Regions from separate parts of the Halomonas sp. I5-271120 genome, predicted to be linked through region 1. Evidence: predicted binding sites of a transcription regulator. Region 1 holds the regulator's gene; the other holds the start of a gene.

The links. Region 1 encodes FliA, which starts transcription of late flagellar genes. Its sites were predicted from a motif close to CTAAAGTTNNNNNNNNNNCNGCCGATA; they were not measured.
Region 2: Q2K57_RS16180 (putative motility protein) is a predicted target of FliA. The motif match lies at 1,567-1,593, and genes of this name have one in related genera.

What each region holds. Positions count from the first base shown of each region.
Region 1 is NZ_CP130701.1:2,746,175-2,755,048, reverse strand. It holds gene pth (aminoacyl-tRNA hydrolase) at 1-333, shown strand, start outside; gene ychF (redox-regulated ATPase YchF) at 481-1,572, shown strand; tRNA gene Q2K57_RS12295 (tRNA-Met) at 1,704-1,780, shown strand; gene Q2K57_RS12290 (DMT family transporter) at 1,928-2,911, shown strand; gene Q2K57_RS12285 (M18 family aminopeptidase) at 2,952-4,250, opposite strand; gene Q2K57_RS12280 (carboxy terminal-processing peptidase) at 4,381-6,489, shown strand; gene Q2K57_RS12275 (RNA polymerase sigma factor FliA) at 6,918-7,622, opposite strand; gene Q2K57_RS18365 (flagellar protein FlhE) at 7,757-8,137, opposite strand; gene Q2K57_RS12270 (hypothetical protein) at 8,185-8,790, opposite strand; gene flhF (flagellar biosynthesis protein FlhF) at 8,793-8,874, opposite strand, start outside.
Region 2 is NZ_CP130701.1:3,583,816-3,592,689, reverse strand. It holds gene Q2K57_RS16185 (ATP-binding protein) at 1-1,131, opposite strand, end outside; gene Q2K57_RS16180 (putative motility protein) at 1,296-1,520, opposite strand; gene Q2K57_RS16175 (peptide chain release factor 3) at 1,898-3,481, shown strand; gene Q2K57_RS16170 (TatD family hydrolase) at 3,523-4,341, shown strand; gene Q2K57_RS16165 (folate-binding protein YgfZ) at 4,432-5,472, opposite strand; gene Q2K57_RS16160 (hypothetical protein) at 5,628-5,819, shown strand; gene Q2K57_RS16155 (OsmC family protein) at 5,821-6,237, shown strand; gene uvrB (excinuclease ABC subunit UvrB) at 6,293-8,323, shown strand; gene nei (endonuclease VIII) at 8,327-8,874, shown strand, end outside.

The sequences.
Region 1 (8,874 bases):
CTTGCCCCCGAAGAGCTGCTGGTCGCCCACGACGAGCTCGATATCGCCCCCGGCACTGCGCGCTATAAGCAAGGCGGTGGACACGGCGGCCATAACGGTCTGCGCGACATCATCGCCTCGCTGGGCAACGCCAAGGACTTCCACCGGCTGCGCATCGGCATCGGCCACCCTGGTGACGCCCGCCAGGTCGTCAACTATGTGCTGGGTCGTCCCGGCAAGGCAGAACGCACCGCCATCGACGCCTCCATCGACGAGATCGAACGCACTCTGCCGGATGCCGTCAGCGGTGACTGGGCGCGAGCCATGAACCGGCTGCACAGCTTCAAGGGGTGACGACACAACCGCTACTCGCGCGCTGAGGCTTGCCTGGCCGAACCGTTGCCCGCCAGTTTTTCGCTGGGCACGGCGCTGCTAGAGAAGGTCTGCCGTGTGGCGTAGAATGCCCGCCATCGTTTTTCCACCGAATTCCAGGAACACACCATGGGTTTCAACTGCGGTATCGTCGGCCTGCCCAACGTCGGCAAGTCCACCCTCTTCAATGCCCTGACCAAGTCGGGCATCGACGCCGAAAACTTCCCCTTCTGCACCATCGAGCCCAACGTTGGCATCGTGCCGATGCCGGACCCGCGCCTCGACAAGCTGGCTGAGATCGTCAAGCCCCAGAAGGTGCTGCCCACCACCATGGAGTTCGTCGATATCGCGGGCCTCGTCGCCGGTGCTTCCAAGGGTGAGGGCCTGGGCAACAAGTTCCTGGCCAACATCCGCGAAACCGACGCCATCGCTCACGTGGTGCGCTGCTTCGATAACGACAACGTCATCCACGTCGCCAACCAGGTCGATCCCGAGGCGGACATCGAGATCATTAACATGGAGCTGGCGCTTGCCGATCTCGATACCGTCGAGCGCGCCATCCAGCGCCTGGTGCGGGTCGCCAAGGGCGGCGACAAGGATGCCATCGCCACCAAGGCGATCCTTGAGCGCATCCAGCCTCACCTGGCCGAGGGCCAGCCGCTGCGCAGCTTCGGCCTCGATGCTGACGAGCAGCAGCAGCTTAAGAGCTTTGGTTTCCTGACTCTGAAGCCGACCATGTACATCGCCAACGTCAACGACGATGGCTTCGAGAACAACCCCTATCTCGACAAGGTGCGCGAGATCGCCAGCGCCGAGGGCGCTATGGTGGTGCCGGTCTGCAACCAGATCGAGGCCGAGATTGCCGAACTCGAAGACGAAGAACGCGCCATGTTCCTCGACGAGCTGGGGATGGACGAGCCCGGCCTTGATCGCGTGATTCGTGCCGGCTATGAACTGCTGGGTCTGCAGACCTACTTCACCGCCGGGGTCAAGGAAGTGCGCGCCTGGACCGTCAAGGTCGGCGCCACCGCCCCGGAAGGCGCTGGCGTGATCCACACCGACTTCCAGAAAGGCTTCATTCGCGCCGAAGTGGTCGGCTACGACGATTTCGTGTCACTGGGAGGCGAGCAGGGTGCCAAGGATGCCGGCAAGTGGCGCCTGGAAGGCAAGGAGTACATCCTCAAAGACGGCGACGTGGTGCACTTCCGCTTCAACGTCTAGGCCCTGAGAGCCGAAGACCTGATCGGCATGCCCCGGCGCAGAGGTTTTGACTCAAAGCGATGAAAAAAGCCGATGTATCATGCTCTTATGGTTGACGAATCATAGCCTCTTGAGTAACATTCATCGCCGTTGGCTACATAGCTCAGCTGGTTAGAGCACATCACTCATAATGATGGGGTCCCCTGTTCGAATCAGGGTGTAGCCACCAGAACTCGTAAAAACGCCCGAACGGCTAGCCGTTCGGGCGTTTTTTTTGACCCGTTCAGGCATACGTGACATCAATAGAGCTCAGCCCGACATGCCCGCCTGCTCCAGGCTTGGGCTGGCGCGCGAGTCGATTCAAAGGATTGTGACGATGTGGATTCCGCTGGCCTTCGTGCTGCTCTTCTCGACCGGTTTCATCTGTGCCCGACTGGGCACCATGGATGCCGAGCCCTTTACCCTACTCTTGGTGCGCAGCCTGCTGGTGCTCCCGGTACTGGGCGTCATCCTGTGGGTACGCCGGTTGCCAGGCCAATGGGGCAGCCGTGCACAGCGAGGCTGCCAAATGGGCGTGGGCATGCTGCTGCACGGCGCCTACCTGGGCGGCGTCTTCGCCGCGGTCAAATCCGGGCTACCCGCCGGGCTCACGGCACTGCTGGTCAGCCTGCACCCACTGGCCACGGCGGCCCTGTCGTTGCCGCTGCTCGGGGTGCGCCTGGGCCCCAGGCAATGGAGCGGCCTTGCATTGGGCGCGCTGGGCGCCAGCTTGGTGCTGGGAGGGGGATTGGAGGTATCTCAAGGATGGCCATTGATTGGCCTGACCTGGTGCTTGGTCGCACTGGTCGGCATCTCCAGCGCCACCCTATGGCAGAAGCGACTGAGCGGCGGCATGGGAATGGTCGAGGGGTTGATCTTTCAGTATCTGGGGGCGGCGCTGGTGTTCAGCATCGCCGCCACTTGGGTCGGCAGTTTCACCTTCGACCCCACCCCTCGCCTGCTGCTGACACTTGCCTGGCTGGTCGGGGCGATCTCGGTGGGTGCCATCTGGCTACTGATGATGATGATCGCCCGCGGCGAAGCGCACCAGGTCGCCCGCACCTTCTTCCTCGTCCCGCCCTGCGCGGCGGTAATGGCCTGGCTGCTGTTCGACGAGCAGTGGACGGCCCCCATGATAATCGGCGCTGCCCTGGTGGTGGCGGGGCTGGCCCTCGACCGTCCGGGGACTAATCAAGCCAGCGCTGCCCGAGCCGGCGCGGCTCAGCCCCGCACCACCCAACCCGAGCCGACTCAAGGCGATGCCCCCGCCTCCGAGCAAGCAGGCAAAGAGAATGCCCGGCCCCGCACTCGCACTGACTAAGGCCGGGACCGGGGCCGGGACCGGGCGACCCAGCTCGCGATCAAACGAGCTCAGCGCGATTCAGATAAGCGGTCAGCACACGAATCAACCGCTCGGCGTCCTCGCTGCCGGCGGTCTCGCGGATTGAATGCATGCCCCACTGGGCGACGCCCACGTCAAGCGTCGGCACACCGAGTTCGGTGGCGGTGATCGGCCCGATGGTACTGCCACACCCCATGTCGGCGCGGGTGACGAAGGTCTGCACCGGCACCTCGGCCTCGCGGCATAGGTCATGAAACAGCGCCGAGGTGGCACTGTTGGTCGCATAGCGCTGGCTGGCGTTGACCTTGATCACCGGGCCGCCGTTGATAGCGGGACCATGGCCGGCGTCATGTTTGTCCTTGAAATTCGGATGCAGCGCATGGGCATTGTCGCAGGAGATCATTCTGGATGCCTGGATCAGGCGAATAAAGCCCTCGTCGCCGGCCTCGCCAAGCTGAGCATTGACGCGACGCAACACATCACCGAGGAAGGGCCCCTGGGCACCGGAAGCGCTGGCGCTACCGACCTCTTCATGGTCGTTGGCCACCAGCAATGCGCCCTGCTCACCGTTGCAATCAAGCAATGCTTCCATGCCGATGAAACAGGACAGCAGGTTATCAAGGCGAGCGCTGGCGATAAGCTCGCCTCGAGCGCCCACTCGCGCCGGGGGCTGGGTGTCGTAGAGCGCCAGTTCGAAGTCCAGCGGCTCGGCGCCCTGAATGCCATGCTGCGCGTCAAGCCAGCCCCTCAGCAGGTCGTTGAAGTCATCGCTGTCTCCGCCTTGCAACAAAACCGCCGCCATCTCGGTCTGAGGGTTGATGGAACGGTTGCTGTTGGCCTCACGATCGAGATGAATCGCCAGACTCGGCACCGTTGCCACCGGCCAGTCGACGTTGAGCAGCACGCCTTCGATGCGCCCATCGGGGCGGCGCAGGTGGACGCGGCCGGCAAGCCCCAGATCGCGATCGAACCAGGGTGCCAGCAGCGCCCCGCCATAGACCTGCACGCCGAGCTGCAGCCAGCCGGCGCTGCGCTGAGCGGCATGGGGCTTCAAATGCAGCCCCGGGCTATCGGTGTGGGCCCCGATCATGCGCAGCGCATCGAGTCGACCCTTAGGCAGCTGCACCGCAATAATCGAAGCGTCGTTGCGGGTCACGTAGATCCGCTCACCGGCAGCGAGCGTCCAGGGTTGTGTCTCATCCAGGCGACGATAGCCGGCAGCTTCTAGGCGTTCAGCCATGTTGGCAACCGCGTGCCAGGGCGTTGGCGAGTGCTCGAGAAAGTCGAGCAGGCGATCCACGGGGGAGGCGTGATGCATGTTCATCCTCTTGGAGGGTCTGTGTCTGGCGACACAGGCTGCTACAATGCCCTCTCGGCTGTCGAGAGGCGGGTGACGAGCCAGGCTCAGCTAGGGACGAAGTGTACATGAAACCGGGAGTGCTTCATTGATGAGACGGATTGCAGCCATTTGGCGGATAGGCGCCATCACCCTGATGCTGATGACGCTGAGCGCCATGGCGATGGCCCAGCCGCACCCCAGCGAGGCGCAGCAGCAGGTGGCGCCAGAAATCGCCGACTCTCTTCGCTACGGCCACTACGCGGATGTCAGCCTGACCGACAGCTGGTCGCAGCGTGTCTTCCAGCGCTACCTGGATATTCTCGACCCGCAGCGAGCCTACCTGCTCAAGCGCGACGTCAATGAATTCCGCGACAGTCTAAGCGATCGCATCGACGACGTGCTTTACGACGGCGACCTGGAGCCTGCCTTCGCACTCTACGAGCGCTATCAGGAACGCCTCGAGGCACGTCTCGAGTGGATCCTGGCCAAGCTCGATGACGGCCTCGACTACCGCTACGATACCGACCAGCGGCTGGCACTGGATCGCAAGGATGCGCCCTGGGCCGAGAAACAAGACGCCCTCGACCAACTGTGGAACAAGCGCCTCAAGAACTCGGCCCTGACCATGATGCTCAGCGGTCAGGAAGAAGCCGAGGTAGAAAAAACGCTGCGTGATCGCTTTGAAGGCCAGCTGAACCGCATACGCCAGACCAATTCCGAAGATATCTTCGGCCTGTTCATGGCGTCCGTTACCGGCACCATCGACCCCCATACCGAATACCTGTCACCGCGTCAGGGCGAATCCTTCGATATCCAGATGCGTCTGTCCCTCGAGGGTATCGGCGCCCTTTTGCAGGCCGATGGCGAATACGTCAAGGTCTCGAGCCTGGTGGCGGGTGGCCCCGCCGAGAAGGCCGGCGTGCTCCAGCCCGCCGACCGCATCGTCGCCGTCGGCCAGGGCGATGACGGCGAGATGACTAACGTGGTCGGCATGCGCCTCGATGACGTGGTTGATCTGATTCGCGGCCCCAAGGGGTCCAAGGTGCTGCTGGACGTGGTGCCCGCCCAGTCGGTGGACACGACGCGCTCGCATATCGTCGAAATCGTGCGTGACACCGTCAACCTTGAGGACCAGGCGGCGAGCAGCGAGGTCATCGAGGTCAAACGCGAAGACGGTACTCACCGCATCGGTGTGATCGACGTTCCCACCTTCTACGTCGACTTCGACGCCTGGCAGGCCGGCGAAGAAGATTACCGCAGCACCACCCGCGACGTGGCCAAGGAGATTCGTTCCCTCAAGGCACAGAACGTCGAGGGTATCGTACTCGACCTGCGCGATAACGGTGGCGGCGCCCTGCAGGAAGCCAATTCACTGATCGGCCTGTTCATCGACCGTGGTCCCACCGTGCAGGTACGCGACGCCAGCGGTCGCATCAGCCTGTATGGCGACACCGACAGTGGCGTTCTCTATGACGGCCCGCTGACGGTGCTGGTCAACCGCCTGTCGGCCTCCGCATCCGAGATCCTGGCCGGTGCCATTCAGGACTATGGCCGTGGCCTGATAGTGGGCAGCCGGACCTTCGGCAAGGGCACCGTGCAGACCCTCAATGAACTCAGCCACGGCGAGGTCAAGCTGACGCGAGCCAAGTTCTATCGTATCTCCGGGGAAAGCACCCAGCACCGCGGCGTCGAGCCCGATATTACGTTCCCGAGCCTGATCGATCCGGAAGTGATCGGTGAGAGCAGCCTCGACAACGCCCTGCCCTGGGACACCGTGCGTGCAGTACAGTACCGCCTCTACGGGACTCCGTGGCGTCATTTTGAAGCCCTGGCCGCGTCACATCGCGAGCGCATCGCCACGCACCCCAACTTCGTCTATCTGGAAAAACAGGCCGAGCTTTCCCGCCAGCTGCGCGATCAGCTCACCAGTGTCAGCCTGAATCGCGAGCAGCGTCAGCGCGAAATGCAGGCCCAGGAAGCCGAGCAGCTGTCGCTTGAGAATCAGCGCCGTCGCGCGCTGGGACTCGAGGAGCTCGAAGACTGGAGCGACGCGCGTGGCGCCGCCGATGAATCAGCGTCTGCTGAGCCATTGAACAGCGGGGAGCCCGCCCCCATCGACCGGGCCCAGCTCATCGAGAGTGCCGAGATCCTGCTCGACTACGCGCATCTAAGCGAGGACGACAGCAAGGATGGGCGCCAGCTCAGCAGCATGGAGTAACCTCTCCCTTAACGAAGGGCGCACCCAGCGGGGGCGCCCTTTTTCATCACTCTCCCTCAACGCTCGCCCTTCCCGCTTCTTTCTGCCCTCACAGCTTCCCTGTCGCATTGCCCTGAGTCCGGGGGCAGCCCCCTTCCTGTCTATTCAGACTGCTTAGAGCACTCACTAGAACTCAATGTGACGCCAGGCCTCACCTCACCCGTGTCCCCGCACTGGGCCTAGAGAGACTCAATCATCAACCGACGGTTCTTTCAGGGCATGTAGCAGCGGGAAGACAAGGGGTAACTGACAGCCCTGACCATCAGGGGGCCTCGATAAGCGACACCCGACTCCTGCGCTTGCGGGGATCATCGCGCAGCCGTAACGGATGTCAGAAGGGATAACGCTAGGGACGGGGGGGAGCTTGCAGCGGGTCGCCGAAACAGGCATCAGCTATCGGGAGCCATTCGCGCCCTGAGACGACTCACGGCCTGGCTGTGCAGCTGGCAGACACGGGATTCGGTCACGCCGAGCACTGCACCGATTTCCTTGAGGTTCAGTTCTTCCTGATAGTAGAGCGCCATCAGCTGCTTTTCGCGCTCTGGCAAGGCACTGATGGCCTCTACCAGCTGTTCGCGCTGCTGGCCATCCACCAGTGCCGCAAAAGGAGACTGCGGCCCGCCTGCTCCGGCCTGGGGTTCGCCGCTTTCGGCTACCAGCTCCTCGAACGGCAACAGGTGGCCGTTATTGGTATCGCTCAACAACTGGCGATAGACATCCATCGGCATGTCGAGATCGGCGGCAATTTCCCGCTCCTCCGGCGGCCTGCCCAACTGCTGTTCGAGACGACGCACGCTGGCATCCACGCTGCGGGCATTGCGCCTTACGCTGCGTGGCATCCAGTCCCGGGTTCTCAGCTCGTCGATCATGGCGCCGCGAATGCGCTGGCTGGCGAAGGTGGTAAAGCTGGCCCCTGCCTTGGCGTCAAAGCGTCCGAGGGCGTCCAGCAACCCCACCATACCCGCCTGAATCAGATCATCCAGCTCGACCGCTGCCGGTAGCTTGACCTGCAGCGACAGTGCCTGACGCCGGACCACGGGCAGGTACTGCTCGAGCATTGCATTTTGATCGATCTTGCCCTGTGCCGTGTACATCCTGTTGCCTCAAGGACCGACATGGAGCCGGAAAGCGTGGTTAGGACGACGCTCCGTAAAACCGGAGTTCGATGACTCTATTATTCAGCCTGTGCCGCTTGGCAGAAGGGTGAAATAGCCCCTAATGATGGCGGTTATTTCGCTGATGAAGCGCCTGGGCTTCGATAATTGACGATGACCTGCAAACTTTCGGCCTTGACCGCTCGCCGCTGGCCGTTCGGAAGCTGAAAGCGAAAATGCAATGGCCGTCCAGCCTGCCAGGACATGGGGGCGGAACGACGCCCCCGGGACGAGGTCAATGACAGGCACTCGCTGCCCTGACATAGCCATGCACGGAGCGCCTGGCCGGGCGGCAGGCGAAATCGCCAACTGACCTCGCTGACCTGTCGTCCTGCCAGTCGTGAAGAGTGAGCCGGTGAGAGAGCCTCAGAACTTGCCACTCGCCCCGGCACGGCCACGGTCACCGAAGGGGCATTGGCCACCCAACTGCCCGCGGCCAGACACGCTGGTACCATTCCCAGCATCATCGCGACGCAGACTAACCGGATTGCCCAGTACCGGCTCATGGCGCCAGCACCAGAAGGTCGATATCGAAAGCCTCGCGGGCCGCTTGCTGCAGATTGTTGAGCAAACCGCGCCGCGAGGCCACCGGCGGATGCAGTGCCAGCATGCGCCGAGGCCCGCCGCCACGCCGGACGGCCTGCATCACATTGAAGGCCTGACGAAAACCGTCGCCGTCGGTATCGACCCACAAAGCCCAGCGCTTCTCCTGGTTAGCAAGTTGGGCCAGTCGCGGGCTGTGGGCGTCGCAGGCCACGACCTGCCAGGCCGCCGGATCACCGACCCAGCGCTTCCCCCGGCGTGACCAGCTGACCAATGCCGCCTGTGCACGCTCGACGCCATCGACTTTGGGAAGCCCCAGCACCATCAGCGGAATGGTAGGAATAGGTTCTGGCTCAGGCGCCGGTTCCGGCCCGGGTTTCGATTCCGGCTCCGGCTCGGGCTCTGACGCCTGGGCCGAGCCGATCATGTCCGGGGCATCCGGTCCGCGGTCGGCGTCATCAGCCGGCGGCTGATCATCTGAGCGCACGGCCTCCTCCGGCACTTCATCGCCAGAGGCTTCTCGTTCCTGAGCCCAGCGGCGCAGGCCGGCTGCCTGATCACTCATACTCAACGCCCTGCCTGTTCACTGAAGTGGCGAATCGCTTCGCGGGCATCCAGTACCTGTATCAATCCCTCCAACAGGCTCTTG
Region 2 (8,874 bases), 840 kb from region 1:
GGTCGATATGAAGGTTTCACCGAGCTGGTCGGCAATCGACAGGCTGACCCCGGGGCCATGGTCACGAATGTCGAAGATCACCTCGTTGGCATCCCAGTTCAGGCTGATGACGATGTTCTCGGGGTTAGCGTCTGCGGCGTTGTTGAGCAGGTTCATCAGCGCCTGCTCCAGGGTCGCATCGACTGCGAGCTCCGGTTTGCCGCGGCGCCCTGCTATTTCCAGCTTATGACTGACGTCGGGACGCACTACCAGCCAGCGCTGTACCACGCTTGAAAGCCATTCCTCGGCCACGCGACTCTCGGGCTCGCCTAGACGCCGCCGATCGGCATTGGCGACCAGTTGCTGAAGCCGTGTCTTGCAGGTGTCGACCTGCGTTCTCAGCAGATCGATATCCTCGATCAACTGAGGACGGTCGCCGGCATCTTGGCGCATCTCCTTGAGTAGCACCGCCATGGTGGATAACGGTGAGCCCAGCTCATGGGCAGTGCCGGCGGCCTGGGTGGCCACCGCCAGTACCTGTTCGTTGCGCAGCGCAGCCTCGCGTGTGTGAGACAGGGTCTTCTCGCGGCGCCTGAGGGCATGCGCCATCTTGAAAATAAAGAAGGTCACCAGGCCTGCCGACAGCCCGAAGTTGATCCACATTCCCAGCACATGGAGGCTGATGTTGCTGGCGATCACGCCGTTGCTGAGCTGGGGGACCTGATCGAAAAACAGCATCAGGAAGGTGTAACCCGCCATGGCGCCGCTAGCGATGATCCAGGCGTATATCCAGGGCAGGGTCGCGGCGGCAATGGTCACCGGTACCAGGTAGTAACTGATGAAGGGGTTGGTGGAGCCGCCAGTAAAGTAGAAAAGCAGGGTGAGGCCGGTCACGTCGACCATCAGGTGCAGCAGGTATTCAGTGTCGGTAACGGCCCGTGGCCTGCCCAGCCGCCACCAGGTGGCAACGTTCATCAGTCCCATGGCGACAATCACGGTAATGATCGGCAGCACTCGCAGCTGAAAGCCCAGGACTTCAATGCCAAAGATGATGGCGCCCAGGAAGCCGGTCCAGGTGATGCCGCGCACAATCGTCAGGCGCACCAGGTTACGGTTGGGGGTCGACAGGGGTAGCGGCAGGGCGGCTTGCATGATGGCTCCGTTCCGTGAATGGCTGCATGATACCGCAAACCTTGATAGCTGCATCAGCGAGGGGGAAGGAGGCGACCAGTTTTGCATAAAAAAGCCGCAACCATGAAGGTTGCGGCATTGCTGATTATGGGTGCCGAGAATGGCTACCGAATCTGCTTTTGCGATCAGGCGTAGGTATTGATCTGTGTACCTGTAGTGCCTGAGGTGGCCAACTGTCCTTCCGGAGCAACCGCTTGGCCAGGCGGATTAACCGATTCCATCAGCTGGTTGACCTGTGATGCCTGAGTATCAAGGTTTTCCTTGAACAGTTCGGCCTGAGCCTGTTGGCTGCTGTTGAATTGCTGCAGCGCCGTGGCCATACCGACCGTGGCATTGATAGATGCATCCATAAGATGTTCCTTCTGTTGCGGATGAATTTGGGTACATCGCTATGTCTATCGGCGTATTCGACCCTAGCTGTAATCCTACTCTTCACTAGTCTGTTGGCCAGCCTGCTAAATGGATAGACCTCGAAGTAGTACGCCGCCGAACAGCCGGTTACTCGCTTGCGACCGCTGCTCGGGAATGGGCTGGTGATCTGCAGGAAGTCCTTGTTCGAACGTCAGGATGAGCGAGGTACATGAGCAAGGTGTCGAGTAGGGTGGGATTAAAAAAGGCCAGGATAATAACGTCCCTGGATGGGCCAATTGGGCCGTTGCGCTGGGAGTGTTAAGATAGCGCCATCTTTTGGCCCTGTGGCCAGCCACCTCTAGCAGTGACGGATTTCATGAGCGAGCTTGAGACTCAAGTCGATCTGCGACGCACCTTCGCGATCATCTCCCACCCCGACGCGGGCAAGACCACCATCACCGAGAAAATGCTGCTGTTCGGGAACGCCATCCAGATGGCGGGTTCCGTGAAGAGCAAGCGCAATGACCGCCATGCCACTTCCGACTGGATGAAGATGGAGCAGGAGCGCGGCATCTCGGTGACTACCTCGGTGATGCAGTTCCCCTACAAGGGACGTATCGTCAATCTACTCGATACCCCGGGCCACGAGGACTTCTCCGAGGATACCTACCGCACGCTGACCGCAGTGGACTCGGCGCTGATGGTCATCGACGGTGCCAAGGGCGTCGAGGACCGTACCATCAAGCTGATGGATGTCTGTCGCCTGCGTACCACGCCGATCCTCACCTTCATCAACAAGATGGACCGCGATACTCGCGACCCCATCGAAGTGATGGATGAAGTCGAGACGGTGCTCAATATCCAGTGTGCGCCCATGACCTGGCCGATCGGCATGGGGCGTCATTTCCGTGGGGTGTATCACCTCTACAACGACGTCATCCACCTCTACAAGCAGGGGCAGGGCAGCCGCATTCCCGAGGATGTACGCATCGAGGGACTCGATAGTGCCGAGGTCGATGAGGTCCTGGGTGAGTCCCAGGCCGAGGAACTGCGGATGGAGGTCGAGCTGGTTCGTGGCGCCTCCCATGAGTTCGATCTTGACGCCTATCGTCGCGGCGAACTGACGCCCGTCTACTTCGGCACCGCCATGGGCAATTTCGGCGTCCGTGAGATGCTGGATGGCTTCGTCGAGTATGCACCGACGCCACAGCCCCGTGAGACCGATTCGCGTGAGGTGGATGCCAACGACGAGCGTTTCACCGGCTTCGTGTTCAAGATTCAGGCCAATATGGATCCCAAGCACCGCGACCGGGTGGCCTTCCTGCGAGTCTGTTCCGGCAAGTACGACCGCAACATGAAGATGCGTCACGTGCGCATCGGCAAGGATGTCAAAGTGCCCGACGCCTTGACCTTCATGGCTTCGGATCGTGCGCATGTGGAAGAGGCCTGGCCCGGCGATATCATCGGCCTGCATAACCACGGCACCATCCAGATCGGCGATACCTTCACGGTCGGCGAGGACATGCGTTTCACCGGTATTCCGCACTTTGCGCCGGAGCTGTTCAAGCGCGTACGCCTCAAGGACCCGCTGAAGATGAAGGCGCTGCAGAAGGGCCTTCAGCAGCTCTCCGAGGAAGGTGCCACTCAGGTTTTCATGCCCCTGGACAACAACGACCTGATCCTCGGCGCTGTGGGTACGCTGCAGTTCGACGTGGTCGCCCACCGACTCAAGGAAGAGTACAAGGTCGACTGCCTCTATGAGGGGGTCAACGTCCAGACGGCTCGCTGGATCTATTGCGATGATCCCAAGAAGCTCGACGAGTTCAAACGCAAGGCGAGCACCAACCTGGCCTATGATGGCGGCGGCTGTTTGACCTATATCGCGCCGACGCGCGTCAACCTGCAGATGACCCAGGAACGCTGGCCGGATATCCGCTTCAGCGCGACACGCGAGCACTAATGCCTAAGCCCTAATTCCTAAGCACTAAGCCGGCCCTCAATATGCTCATCGACGCCCACTGTCACCTGGATTTCCCCGATTTCGACGTCGACCGCGAGGCGATGTTCGCGCGGGCCAGGGCAGTGGGCGTCGAGCATTTCGTGGTGCCGGGCACGACGCGGGCTCGTTGGCCGTCAGTGCTGGCGCTGGGGAAGCGGGTTGATACGAGTGTCTGTTTGGGGCTGCATCCCTATTTTCTCGACGACCACTGCGTGAATGCTAGCCGCTTCGATACCCAACGCTCGGGTACCAGCCAGCTCGATGGAGACGACGACCTGGTCGCCCTGGAGGCGGCGCTCGACGCACATCCTGAGGTCGTGGCGGTGGGGGAGTGTGGCATCGATGCCCGCTTTGAGGACACCTTGGGCGCCCAGTGGGTGCTATTCAAGGCGCAGCTTCGCATCGCCAAGGCACGCCATTTGCCGGTGGTGGTCCACTGCGTGCATGCCAACGACCAGGTAGCCAAGTGCCTCAAGGAAATCGGTCTGCCGGCGGGCGGACTGATCCACGCCTTTGCCGGCAGTCTGCAGCAGGCACAGCGATTTCTGGCACTGGGTTTCGTGCTGGGGCTTGGCGGGGCGATGACCCACGAGCGGGCACAGCGCCTGAGGCGCTGCGTGGCGGCTTTGCCAGAAGATGGCTTTGTGCTGGAAACCGACAGCCCCGACATGCCGCCGGCGGGCTTCAAGGGCGAGCGTAACGAGCCGGCAAGGCTTGCGCGAATCGCCGCTGACGTCGCCGCGCTGCGTCATATCTCTCGCGCCACGCTGGAAAAGGCCACTACGGCCAACGCGGCGCGAGTCTTCAGGCTGGCCGGCTAGCGGGGGATTGGCATCCTGTTGGTCTGGCTGGCAGATGGTAGAGATGCCATATGATTCCGCCGGGCCAGCCCTTGTGAGGAGCCCTTGTGATCAGCCCTTGTGAGTGGCCAGTTCTTCCGGGTCCAGGCGCTCAAGCGGGTAGGGAAGACGCTGGCGCTGGCAGCGCACGCCCTCCACGGTCAGCGGCTCGGCGACTTCCTTGGTGGTCAGGACCGCCAGCAGCTCGACCTGATCGTAGGCGTCGCGTTCGGCGGCGAAGACTTCCCCCTGCCGTTTGCCCTCGGCGTCCAATAGCTCGCTGCCGACCGTGGGCACGTCATTTCCCTCGAGGGTCAGTCTCACCAGGCGTTTCTTGACCTGCCCGCGGAAGTGAGCCCGGGCCACAACTTCCTGGCCGGTATAACAGCCTTTCTTGAAGCTGATACCGCCAAGCGCCTCCCAGTTAATCATTTGCGGCAGGTAGCTGTCCTGCTGGCTGGCGCTCAGCCAGCCGAGGCCGGCCTGGATGTCCTGAAGGCACCATACGGCATTGCCGACTGGTGTTGCCTGTTGCGTCAGTGCCTGCCAGCTATCCTCGAGGTCGGCGATCGGCAGAAGGGCGATCAGGCGCGGACGTGGCCCGGGGTGACGAACCACCAGCTGATCACCATGCTGGTGCTGATGCCAGATATGCGGCGGTTCTACGTCGAGGCGCGCCTCGAGCAAGGCGGGGGCATCATGGCCAATCAGGCCAATCGCTGCCAGGTCGTCGCGCAGGCGCATCTCGGTCTTGTAGAAAACGGCGAACTTCTCAAGGTGGGCCTTAAGCGGCTCAAGCAGCGACTGTTCCATCAGCAGCCAATAACACTCCGGGGCTACCCGGAGGACTTGAGCATTGGCCAGCATGCGGCCCTTGGTGGCGCAGAAGCAGGTCAGCGGCGCAAAATCGCCATCGGCCAGAGACATCTGCGCGCTGGTCTGTCCCTGCAGGAAGCGCTCGGCATCACTGCCTGCCACTTCGAGAATGCCCAGGTGCACCAGTGGCGTGACGACGGTGCCATCCAATGCCTGGCGCGCCGGGGCCGGCGTATCAAAGGTGACACGGGCCTCGCCGTCGGTGGTGGCGCCGATGCGCTCACTCCAGTCGGTCATACAAATCTCCCTGTTGGAATCGGCATTTGGTGGATGCGTTTCCATGGTCTGTGGGTTGGCTATGGGGGCAATCGGCGCCGATTCAAGGCTGGCCGGCCGCTGCCGAGGGCATGCTAAACTCATCGTTCAATCACGTCCCTTGCAGGAGAGGATCCATGGCGAGCATTTCACTGGCCTTCAAAGGGGTCGAAAGTACCGAACTGGTCAATCGCATCACCACCGCCTTGATGATGCTCGATGGCGTCGAGAGCGCGGAAGTGGGACGCCATGGCGCCGAGGTAGAAGGGCGCGTGCGCCGCGATGCCCTGATCAAGGCGGTCGAGAAACTCGGCGTAAAGGTACACTGACATGACCATTACCGTGATCAGTCAAGGCGAGGGCGGGCTGCGCCAGAAAGTCGAGCTGGAAGGCTTCGAAGACCTGTATGTCGACGCCCCGAGCGTGGCCGGCGGTGATGACAGCGCCCCCGATCCCCATGACTATTTCGATCTTTCGCTGGCCGCCTGTAAGGCGATTACCGCGCAGATGTACGCCTACCGCAAGGGCTGGCCGCTCACCGGCGTCACGGTGTGGGTCGTGCGCGATGAACGCGATGAGCGGCATGGGGTCTACCGGCTGGACGTAAGCCTGCGCTTCGAAGGTATCGATGATGCCAAGCAGCTTGACAGGCTGACGGAGATTTCCGATCGATGCCCCATCCATCGTTTGATGACCACATCGACGGTGGACATTACCACTCGTCAGGCTTCCCCTGATCAAGATTGACTTATACCGTTATCTTTCTTATCAGGTTAGCCATCATTCATTGTCGGGAAGCAACATGAGCAAAGCCTTTCGTCTGCAGTCCAAATTCAAGCCCGCAGGGGACCAGCCGGCGGCTATTGATAGCTTGATAAAGGGCCTGGATTCGGGCCTGGCCCATCAAACGTTGCTGGGAGTGACCGGCTCGGGCAAGACCTTCACCATGGCCAATGTGGTCGAGCGGGTACAGCGACCGACAATCGTCATGGCGCCCAACAAGACCCTGGCGGCGCAGCTCTACGGCGAGTTCAAGGCCTTCTTTCCCGACAATGCCGTCGAGTACTTCGTCTCCTATTACGACTACTATCAGCCGGAGGCCTATGTACCGTCCTCGGATACCTTCATCGAGAAAGACGCCTCGGTGAACGATCATATCGAGCAGATGCGCCTGTCGGCGACCAAGGCGTTGCTTGAACGTCGCGATGCGCTGATCGTGGTGTCGGTGTCGGCAATCTATGGCCTGGGTGACCCCGATCAGTACCTGAAGATGCGCCTGCACTTCACTCGGGGTGAGCAGATCGACCAGCGCAAGATGCTGCGGCGTTTGGCGGAGCTGCAATACACGCGCAACGACATGGACTTCCGTCGCGGTACCTATCGGGTGCGTGGCGACGTCATCGATATATTCCCCGCCGATGCGGAAGACGAGGCCGTGCGGGTCGAACTGTTCGATGACGAGATCGACGGCATCAGTCTGTTTGATCCGCTGACCGGCGAGATTCGCGGCAAGGTCCCGCGCATGACCATCTATCCGAAGAGTCACTACGTCACACCGCGGGACACCATCCTCGAGGCGGCCGAGCGCATCAAGGGCGAGATGACCGAGCGCCTGGACTTCCTGCGCAAGCACGACAAGCTGGTCGAGGCGCAGCGTCTTGAACAGCGCACTCTCTATGACATCGAGATGATGCATGAGCTTGGCTACTGCAACGGCATCGAGAACTACTCCCGTTATCTCTCCGGCCGCGCTCCGGGCGAGCCGCCGCCCACCTTCTTCGATTATCTGCCCGCCGATGCGCTGCTGGTGATCGACGAGTCTCACGTCAGCGTGCCCCAGGTCGGTGGCATGTACAAAGGGGACCGGTCGCGCAAGGAGACCCTGGTCGAGTACGGCTTCCGTCTACCATCGGCGCTGGATAACCGCCCGATGAAGTTCGAGGAATGGGAGCGAATCAGCCCTCAGACGATCTTCGTCTCGGCAACGCCCGGACCCTATGAAGCGGAACATGCGGGTCAGGTGGTCGAACAGGTGGTGCGTCCCACCGGCCTGGTGGACCCGGAAATCGAAGTGCGGCCGGCCTCCACTCAGGTCGATGACCTGCTGTCCGAAATCAAGCTGCGTACCGACGTTGGCGAGCGGGTACTGGTGACCACCCTGACCAAGCGCATGGCCGAGGATCTGACCGAGTACCTCGACGAGCACGACGTACGGGTGCGTTACCTGCATTCCGACATCGATACCGTGGAGCGCGTCGAGATCATTCGCGATCTGCGCTTGGGCAAGTTCGATGTGCTGGTAGGGATCAACCTGCTGCGGGAAGGCCTGGATATCCCCGAGGTATCGCTAGTGGCGATTCTCGACGCCGACAAGGAAGGGTTCCTGCGCAACGAGCGCTCCTTGATTCAGACCATAGGCCGGGCCGCGCGCAACGCCCATGGCAAGGCGATCCTCTATGGCGATCGGGTGACCGACTCGATGCGCAAGTCGATGGACGAGACCGACCGGCGCAGGGAAAAACAGCTGGCCTTCAACGAGACACACAGTATTTCGCCGGTGACGATTACCAAGTCGGTACAAGACATCATGGAAGGCGCTCAGGCGCCGGGCAGCAAGCGCAGTCGCCAGCGGGGAGAACGCAAGGTAGCCGAGCCGGTGGGCGAGTACAGCACCGAGCAGTTGGCAACGCTTTCCCCCGATGAAGTGCGGCGCCAGGTGTCGAAGCTTGAAGATGCCATGCACGAGGCGGCTCAGAACCTCGAGTTCGAGGAAGCGGCCCGCCTTCGTGATCGGCTGCACACTCTTAAGGAACGCCAGTTGGCTCTGGGATAGCCGATGCCGGAAGGTCCTGAAATCCGCCGCGTGGCCGATCGCCTAGGCCGTCAGCTGGTCGACAAGCCGCTGGAGTCTGTGTGGTTCGCTTTTCCGGAGCTCAAGGGTGAGGGTGCCAACCTTGAAGGCCGCCGTGTGATGGCCGTAGAGAGCTGGGGCAAGGCACTGTTGACCTATTTCGATGATGACCGGGTGATGTATTCCCACAATCAGCTCTACGGGGTATGGAAACTCCATCGTGCCGGCCAAACACCCTCGACGCGCCGATCACTCAGGGTACGTCTTCAGGCCAGTGGCCATGCGGCCAGCCTCTACAGCGCTTCGGATGTCTCGCTATGGCCGCCGGAACAAATAGGGCAGCATCCTTTTCTGTCGCGTCTTGGTCCGGACCTGCTGAGTCATGGCGTCTCGGCCGACGATATCGAAGAGCGGCTCACTGCGCCCAGATTCCGGCAACGTGCGCTGGGTGGCTTGCTGCTCGACCAGGGCTTTTATGCAGGAATTGGTAACTATCTACGCTCGGAAATGCTGTTCTTTGCGGGCTTGGCGCC